Regions from separate parts of the Pseudomonas sp. NPDC089752 genome, predicted to be linked through region 2. Evidence: predicted binding sites of a transcription regulator. Region 2 holds the regulator's gene; the other holds the start of a gene.

Region 1 (4,211 bases), on a different contig from region 2:
GTGGCGGTGCGGCCGAAGCTGTTGAAGGCGTTTTCCAGGTTGTAGGCATCCTGGTACTGGCCGGCGGCATCGGCCTGCCACAGCTCCAGGAACGAATCGCGGACCAGGTGGCCATTGCCGTCATACACGTGGCCGATCAGCAGAATGTGCTCACCCGGCGCCTCTGGCTTGGCCAGGCAGTTCCAGATTTCCTGGTCGCGGGTCGGGTTGCCGGCCGCTTCCAGGGCCAGGCCGATATGCACGTAGGGGCCGGCGGTCTGCGAGGGGGTTTCCGGCAGCAGTTCGATTGGCATGGCGGGGTCCTCAGCAGTTTTCGAAGTGGGTCTTGCGCTGGCCGCGCAGCACGATGTCAAAGCGGTATGCCAGGCAGTCCATCGGGTTGCCGTTGCTCATGTCGAGCTTGGCGATCAACTGCTGCACCGCGTCGGGGTTGGCGATCGACTTGACGATCGGGCACATCGGGATCAGCGGGTCGCCTTCGAAGTACAGCTGGGTGATCAGCTTGGTGGCGATCGACGGGCCGCTGACGCCTACGTGGATGTGCGCCGGGCGCCAGTCGTTGGGGCCGTTGCGCCACGGGTACGGGCCGGGCTTGATGGTGCGGAAGCTGTAATAGCCATCGCGGTCGGTCAGGCAGCGGCCGACACCGCCGAAGTTCGGGTCCAGCGGCGCCAGGTAGCGGTCGTTCTTGTGGCGGTAGCGGCCGCCAGCGTTGGCTTGCCAGATCTCTACCAGGGTGCTGGGCACCGGCTTGCCGTACTGGTCGACGACACGGCCGGCGACGATGATGCGCTCGCCGATCGGCAGGCCACCGTTGTTGAAGTTCAGCAGCAGGTCATGGTCGTGGGCGCCGAAGCCCAGGTGGGTGAAGTCCGGGCCAGTGGTTTCGCTGATGGATTGCGGGATGCTGACCAATGCCTGGCGCGGCGAACGGGCAATCGAGGTCTTGTAGTCGGGGGTCAGGGCTTTGGGGTGCCAGTTGCGATCACGGATCACGAAGCGGCTGTTGTCCTGGGCGGGCATGCCGTTTTCCTCTCTTGGAATTATGAAAACCTCTTGGGGCTTCTTTGAAGCCCATCGCGGGACAAGCCCGCTCCCACAGGGGACTTGCAGTTTCAGATAAGTCGCGAGGGATGAATATTGAATTCAGTGGTCAGTTGATTAACCAAATGGTTATGCATTAGTCCGTTTGGCAGAGGTGAACTAATCTTTGACTTCATGTTTCAAGCTCGGGAGTGCATCTGATGGAATGGCGAAAAGGCCGGCGCAGCGACAACGTGGTCGATGCCCGTGGCGAAGGTGGCGGCGGCGGTGGCATGCGCTTTGGTGGCGGCAAGGGGCTGGGGCTTGGCGCGATCCTGCTGATCGTCGGCATCGGCTGGCTGACCGGCCAGGACCCGCTGCAGATTCTCGGCCAGCTCACCGGGCAGATGGAACAGCAGCAGCAGGCTCCCAGCGGCGTGGACAACAAGGCGCCGGCAGCCAACGACGAACAGGCGCAGTTCGTCGCCTCGATCCTCGGCGATACCGAAGACACCTGGAAAGCCCTGTTCTCCCAGGCAGGCAAACAATATCGCGACCCCAAGCTGGTGCTGTTCAGTGGCCAGGTGAATTCCGCGTGCGGATTCGCTTCGGCTGCGGTGGGCCCGTTCTACTGCCCGGCGGACCAGCGCGTGTACCTGGACATGTCGTTCTTCCGCGAGATGGAAACCCGCTTCGCCGCTGCCGGCGACTTCGCCCAGGCCTATGTGATCGCCCACGAGATCGGCCACCATGTGCAGACTTTGCTCGGGGTATCGGCCAAGGTCGATGCCGCGCGCCGAGCTGGCCAACGCATGGAGGGCGACAATGGCCTGCTGGTACGCCAGGAATTGCAGGCCGACTGCCTGGCCGGTGTCTGGGCCTACCAGGCGCAGCAACGCCTGAACTGGCTGGAGCCAGGAGATGTCGAGGAAGCGCTGAATGCCGCCAACGCCATCGGTGATGACCGCTTGCAACAGAAGGGTCAGGGACGCGTGGTCCCGGATTCGTTTACCCATGGCACTTCGGCGCAGCGGGTGCGTTGGTTCAAGGCCGGGTTTGCCGAGGGGGATGTGAACAGCTGCGATACCTTCAGTGCGCGCAGCCTTTGAGCGTTCGCGGCGGTCCGACGACTCGGCAAGCGAAATCGCCAGGATTTTCATAGTGTTACAAATCAGCTGTAAAAGCGTTTCAGCTTCGCTGTCTCGTGCCGATAACTCCTGCACGATTCAGCGGGCATCCAGAACAACAACGCCTTGCGATCGAAAAATGATCAAGTGAGCGAAATTAATTCTGGAGATCGTGCATGAACAGCTGGTTTGCCAACATCAGCGTCAACCTCAAACTCGGCCTGGGCTTCGGCCTGGTGCTGGTCCTTACCGGCCTGCTGGCGCTGACCGGCTGGACCAGCCTGGGCAGCCTGATCGACCGCAGCAACTGGATGGGCGACATCGGCCAGCTCAACAAGGACCTGACCGACCTGCGCATCGCGCGCCTGCAGTACATGATCGCCAATGGCGACGATACCGCCGCCGCCAACACCCAGGCCAAGCTGGACGCATTCAGCAAGCAGCAGGAACACCTGGTCAGCACCTTCAAGAGCCCGGAAAACGTCAAGCTGCTGAAAGAACTGGGCCAGACCATCAGCGAGTACGAAGTCTCGTTGAACAAAATGCGCGCTGGCTACAAGAACTCCCTGGCCGCCCGTGAGGCGATGAACGTCTCGGCGGCCAAGGCCGACGAGGCCATGGAACGCCTCAGCCAGGACGTCATGGCCCGCCCTGAGGCCGACAGCGTGCGCCTGGCTCAGTACCAGCTGATCAGCAAAGTGCGCCAGCAACTGCTGCAAGTGCGTATCGATGTGCGCGGCTACATCGCCGAAAACAGCGCGGCCAATGAGCAGGCGGCCCTGCGCCAGCTGGAATCGGCCCTGGTGGAAATCGACAACCTCAAGCGCCAGCTGCCATCCGATGCCACCCGCGTGCAGCAGTTCGAGCAGTCGGTACAGGGCTACCGCGAGGCGGTGCGCCAGTTCCGCGATGCGGTCGCGCAGATCACCAGTTCCCGTGCAGAAATGACCGTGCAGGGCGCCGACATCGTCAAGCGCAGCGACGCGCTGTACAAGATCCAGATCGACCGTCGTGACGCCGAAAGCGCCCAGGCCCGCAGCCTGCAGACCATCGCCACGCTGCTGGCGTTGCTCGCCGGTGTTCTGGCAGCCGTCATCATCACCCGCCAGATCACCCGCCCCCTGCGCGAGACCCTGCAGGCCGTGGAGCGCATCGCCGGTGGCGACCTGACCCACGACATGCGCGTCACCCGCCGCGACGAGATCGGTGTGCTGCAGCAAGGCATCGCGCGCATGGGCACCACCCTGCGCGAGCTGATCAGCGGGATCCGCGACGGCGTCACGCAGATTGCCAGCGCCGCCGAAGAGCTGTCGGCCGTCACCGAGCAGACCAGCGCCGGTGCCAACAGCCAGAAGGTTGAAACCGACCAGGTCGCCACCGCCATGCACGAAATGGCCGCGACCGTTCAGGAAGTCGCGCGCAATGCCGAGCAGGCTTCGCACGCGGCCACCGGCGCCGACGGCGAGGCCCGTGCGGGCGACCGCGTGGTGGGCGAAGCGATCAGCCAGATCGAACGCTTGGCCGAGGAAGTGCACCGCTCCACCGAGGCCATGAACCTGCTGCAGCAGGAAAGCCAGAAGATCGGCAGCGTGATGGACGTGATCAAGTCGGTGGCCGAACAGACCAACCTGCTGGCACTCAATGCCGCGATCGAAGCCGCCCGCGCTGGCGAGGCTGGCCGTGGTTTTGCCGTGGTTGCCGACGAAGTACGCGGCCTGGCCCAGCGTACGCAGAAATCCACCGAAGAGATCGAAGAACTGGTGGCCGGCCTGCAGCATGGTACTCAGCAGGTCGCCAATGCCATGCAGGGCAGCCGCACCCTGACCGACAGCAGTGTGGAGCTGGCGCGCAAGGCCGGGGTGTCGCTGGAGAACATCACCAGTACGGTGTCGAGCATCCAATCGATGAACCAGCAGATTGCTGCGGCGGCCGAGCAGCAGAGTGCGGTGGCTGAGGAGATCAGCCGCAGCATCCTGAATGTGCGCGATGTGTCGGAGCAGACGGCGGCGGCCAGCGATGAAACCGCTGCGTCGAGCGTGGAGCTGGCGCGCCTGGGTGGGC
Region 2 (4,211 bases):
CTCCGATGCCGCCATCATCGGTAACCGCCGCATCGCCGGCGGTGTCGAATTGACGGCCGCGCTGGACTACAAGCTGTCCGCGCTGGCCCCCCGCGTGCCCAATGCCGAGCTCGAAGAAGAGCTGCGCAAGACCCAGACGCGTATCGCCACCGCCCAGGCCGAGCTGGACAACCGCAGCGAGGCCAGCGAAGGCAGTCGCCAATTGTTCGCCGGCCAGTCGCTGACCGCGTCGGAGCCATTGATCGACCCGTACGTGGAGGCACCCGCCGCAGCCGCCCCGGCCGCCCCGGCGCCGGTCGATCCACGCCTGTTCGATGCCATGCGCTCGGAACTGTCGGGCCTGCGCGAGCTGCTCGAAGTGCAGCTCGGTTCGCTGGCCTGGAACCAGCTGCAAGGCAGCAAGCCGGCCCAGGCCAACCTCTGGCGCCGCTTGCAGCGCATCGGCCTGTCCGGCCCGATTGCCCGCGAACTGCTCGAGCTCACCCAGGAGATCGAAGAGCCGCGCCATGCCTGGCGCATGCTGCTGGCGCACCTGGCGCGGATGATCGACGTGCCCGAGGTCGAGCCGATCGAAGAGGGCGGTGTGATCGCCATGGTCGGCCCCGCCGGCATGGGCAAGACCACCACCCTGGCCAAGCTGGCCGCGCGCTACGTGCTCAAGTACGGCCCGCAGAACCTGGCACTGGTGAGCATGGACAGCTTCCGCATCGGAGCCCAGGAGCAGCTCAAGACCCTGGGGCGCATCCTCAACGTGCCGGTGACCTACGTCGACCCGGGCCAGTCGCTGGCCCAGGCGCTGGAGCCGCTGCTGCGCAAGCGCGTGGTGCTGATCGATACCGCCGGCCTGCAGGCCAGCGACCCGGCCCTGCGCATGCAGCTGGAAAGCCTGGCCAGTCGTGGCATCGCCTCGAAAAACTACCTGGTACTGGCCACTACCAGCCAGAAGCAGGTGCTGACCGCCGCCTACCACAGCTACAAGCGCTGCGGCCTGGCCGGTTGCATCCTGACCAAACTCGATGAAACGGCGAGCCTCGGCGATGTGCTGAGCCTGGCCATCAGTCATGAACTGCCCGTGGCCTACCTCACCGATGGCCCGCGCATTCCTGACGACCTGCACCTGCCACGGGCGCACCAGTTGGTGACTCGCGCGGTGAATGTGCAGTTGCAGGACGAGCCCAGCGAAGAGGCCATGGCCGATATGTTCGCTGATCTCTATCACAACCCGCGGCGAGCGGGTTGATGATGAAGCGTGTGCAAAATACCTACATCAAGGGGGCTGGCGTATTGCCCCTCGTGTGGCTTGGGTCCAAGCGAGACAAGGTAAACAACGAACATGGGTAGCATGCATCCCGTACAGGTGATCGCCGTAACCGGTGGCAAAGGTGGCGTCGGCAAGACTAACGTTTCAGTGAACCTGTCCCTGGCACTGGCCGAGCTCGGCCGCCGGGTCATGCTGCTGGACGCCGACCTGGGCCTGGCCAATGTCGACGTGTTGCTGGGCCTGGCGCCGAAACGCACCCTGGCCGATGTCATCGAGGGGCGTTGCGAACTGCGCGACGTGCTGTTGCAGGGGCCGGGCGGTGTGCGCATCGTGCCGGCGGCCTCCGGCACTCAGAGCATGGTGCACCTGGCCCCGGCCCAGCATGCCGGGCTGATCCAGGCGTTCAGCGAGATTGGCGACAACCTCGACGTGCTGGTCATCGACACCGCTGCGGGCATTGGTGATTCGGTGGTCAGCTTCGTCCGCGCGGCGCAGGAAGTGCTGCTGGTGGTGTGCGACGAACCCACCTCGATCACCGACGCCTACGCGCTGATCAAGCTGCTCAACCGCGACTACGGGATGAACCGTTTCCGCGTGCTGGCCAACATGGCGCAGAGCCCGCAGGAAGGGCGCAACCTGTTCGCCAAGCTGACCAAGGTCACCGACCGCTTCCTCGACGTCGCCCTGCAATACGTCGGCGCCGTGCCCTACGACGAGTGCGTGCGCAAGGCGGTGCAGAAACAACGGGCCGTCTACGAGGCGTTCCCACGTTCCAAATGCGCACTGGCGTTCAAGGCCATTGCGCAGAAGGTCGACAGCTGGCCGTTGCCAGCCAACCCGCGCGGGCACCTGGAGTTCTTCGTCGAGCGCCTGGTGCAGCCCACCAGTGCAGGGCCAGTGTTATGAGTGCGAGCGGTTTCAAGATGTACAGCAAAGCGTCCAAGGACGCCCAGTACGAACTGATCGAACGCTACGCTCCGCTGGTCAAGCGCATTGCCTACCATTTGCTGGCGCGCCTGCCGGCCAATGTGCAGGTCGAAGACCTGATCCAGGCCGGCATGATCGGCCTGCTGGAAGTCGCCAACAAGTATGACGCCAGCAAGGGTGCGAGCTTCGAAACCTACGCCGGCATCCGCATCCGCGGGGCCATGCTCGACGAGGTGCGAAAAGGGGATTGGGCGCCGCGTTCGGTGCACCGCAACACCCGCATGGTCAGCGACGCGATGCGCGCCGTGGAAGCCAGAACCGGTCGCGACGCTAAAGATCATGAAGTTGCTGCCGAACTCCAATTGAGTCTCGATGATTACTACGGGATTTTGAACGATACCCTGGGCAGCCGCCTGTTCAGTTTCGACGACCTGTTGCAGGACGGCGAACACGAAGGGCTGCACGAGGATGGCGCCAGTGGCCAGGTCGAGCCGTCGCGCGACCTGGAAGACGAGCGCTTCCAGGCTGCCCTGACCGATGCCATCGCCAACCTGCCGGAGCGTGAGCGGCTGGTCCTGGCGCTGTACTACGACGAAGAGCTGAACCTCAAGGAAATCGGTGAGGTGCTGGGGGTCAGCGAATCGCGTGTCAGCCAGCTGCACAGCCAGTGTGCCGCGCGCCTGCGCAGCCGCCTGGGGGAATGGCGGGCGCGTTGAGCCTGAAGTCGTTGCAGTCGTTTCACGTTGTACCGAATTGATTGAATGCGCGCTCGGGGCCGAGCGCGTTAGAGACTGCTTGGAGGTCTAATTGAACAAAGACATGAAAATCCTCATCGTTGACGACTTTTCGACGATGCGGCGGATCATCAAGAACCTGCTGCGTGATCTGGGCTTCACCAACACCGACGAAGCCGACGACGGCACCACGGCGCTGCCGATGCTCGAAAGCGGCCACTACGACTTCCTGGTGACCGACTGGAACATGCCGGGCATGTCCGGTATCGACCTGCTGCGCAAGGTGCGCGCGCATGACCGTCTGAAGGGCATGCCGGTGCTGATGGTGACCGCCGAAGCCAAGCGCGACCAGATCATCGAAGCGGCCCAGGCCGGCGTCAATGGTTACGTGGTCAAGCCGTTCACCGCGCAGGTTCTCAAAGAAAAGATCGAAAAGATCTTCGAACGCGTCAACGGCTGAATCAGCTCAGGGGGCGCCATGGAATCATCACAAACGTCTTTGGGGGAGTTCGAATCGACCCTGAAGAAGCATGCCCAGCAGTTGGTCGAAAGCCTGGAGAAGGGGCAGTTCGGCGAGGCCGTGCAGCTGATTCATCAGCTCAATCAGACCCGCGACCGTGGCCTGTATCAGGAAGTCGGCAAGCTGACCCGTGAGCTGCACAGCGCGATCGTCAGCTTCCAGATCGACCCGCGCATGCCGCAGGCCGAGGAAGTCTCGCAGATCACCGACGCCACCGAGCGTTTGTCCTATGTGGTCAAACTGACCGAAGGCGCCGCCAACCGCACCATGGACCTGGTCGAGGAGAGCACCCCGGTGCTCAACGACCTGGCGACCGAGGCGCAGAGCCTGAGTGTCGACTGGCAGCGCTTCATGCGCCGCGAAGTTGCCGCGCCGGAGTTCCGTGATCTGGTCAAGCGCGTCGACAGTTTTCTGACGCATAGCGCCGAAGGCAACCGCAAGGTTTCCGGCCACCTCAATGACATTCTGCTGGCCCAGGACTATCAGGACCTGACCGGGCAGGTGATCAAGCGGGTGACCGCGTTGGTGACCGAAGTCGAAAGCAATCTGCTCAAGCTCGTGCTGATGGCCAGTCAGGTCGACCGCTTTGCCGGTATCGAACATGACCACCAGCAGCTGCGTGCTGAAAAAGATGAAGAAAAATATCCGGCTCGGGGTGAAGGTCCGCAGATTCATGCCGATAAGCGTGAAGACGTCGTGTCCGGTCAGGACGATGTCGATGATCTGCTGTCCAGCCTGGGTTTTTGAGGAGCACGTTTAATGAGCTTCG

What was found. The regulator FliA, encoded in region 2, starts transcription of late flagellar genes. The targets are predictions, from matches to a motif close to CTAAAGTTTNNNNNNNNNNNGCCGNTAA.
Region 1: ACIPZF_RS25775 (methyl-accepting chemotaxis protein) is a predicted target of FliA. The motif match lies at 2,210-2,237, and genes of this name have one in related genera.

The regions. Positions count from the first base shown of each region.
Region 1 is NZ_JBIVGP010000027.1:10,376-14,586, reverse strand. It holds gene pcaG (protocatechuate 3,4-dioxygenase subunit alpha) at 1-293, opposite strand, end outside; gene pcaH (protocatechuate 3,4-dioxygenase subunit beta) at 304-1,023, opposite strand; gene ACIPZF_RS25780 (neutral zinc metallopeptidase) at 1,245-2,132, shown strand; gene ACIPZF_RS25775 (methyl-accepting chemotaxis protein) at 2,327-4,211, shown strand, end outside.
Region 2 is NZ_JBIVGP010000002.1:40,024-44,234, reverse strand. It holds gene flhF (flagellar biosynthesis protein FlhF) at 1-1,240, shown strand, start outside; gene fleN (flagellar synthesis regulator FleN) at 1,334-2,167, shown strand; gene fliA (RNA polymerase sigma factor FliA) at 2,164-2,904, shown strand; gene ACIPZF_RS03010 (chemotaxis response regulator CheY) at 3,008-3,382, shown strand; gene ACIPZF_RS03005 (protein phosphatase CheZ) at 3,401-4,189, shown strand; gene ACIPZF_RS03000 (chemotaxis protein CheA) at 4,202-4,211, shown strand, end outside.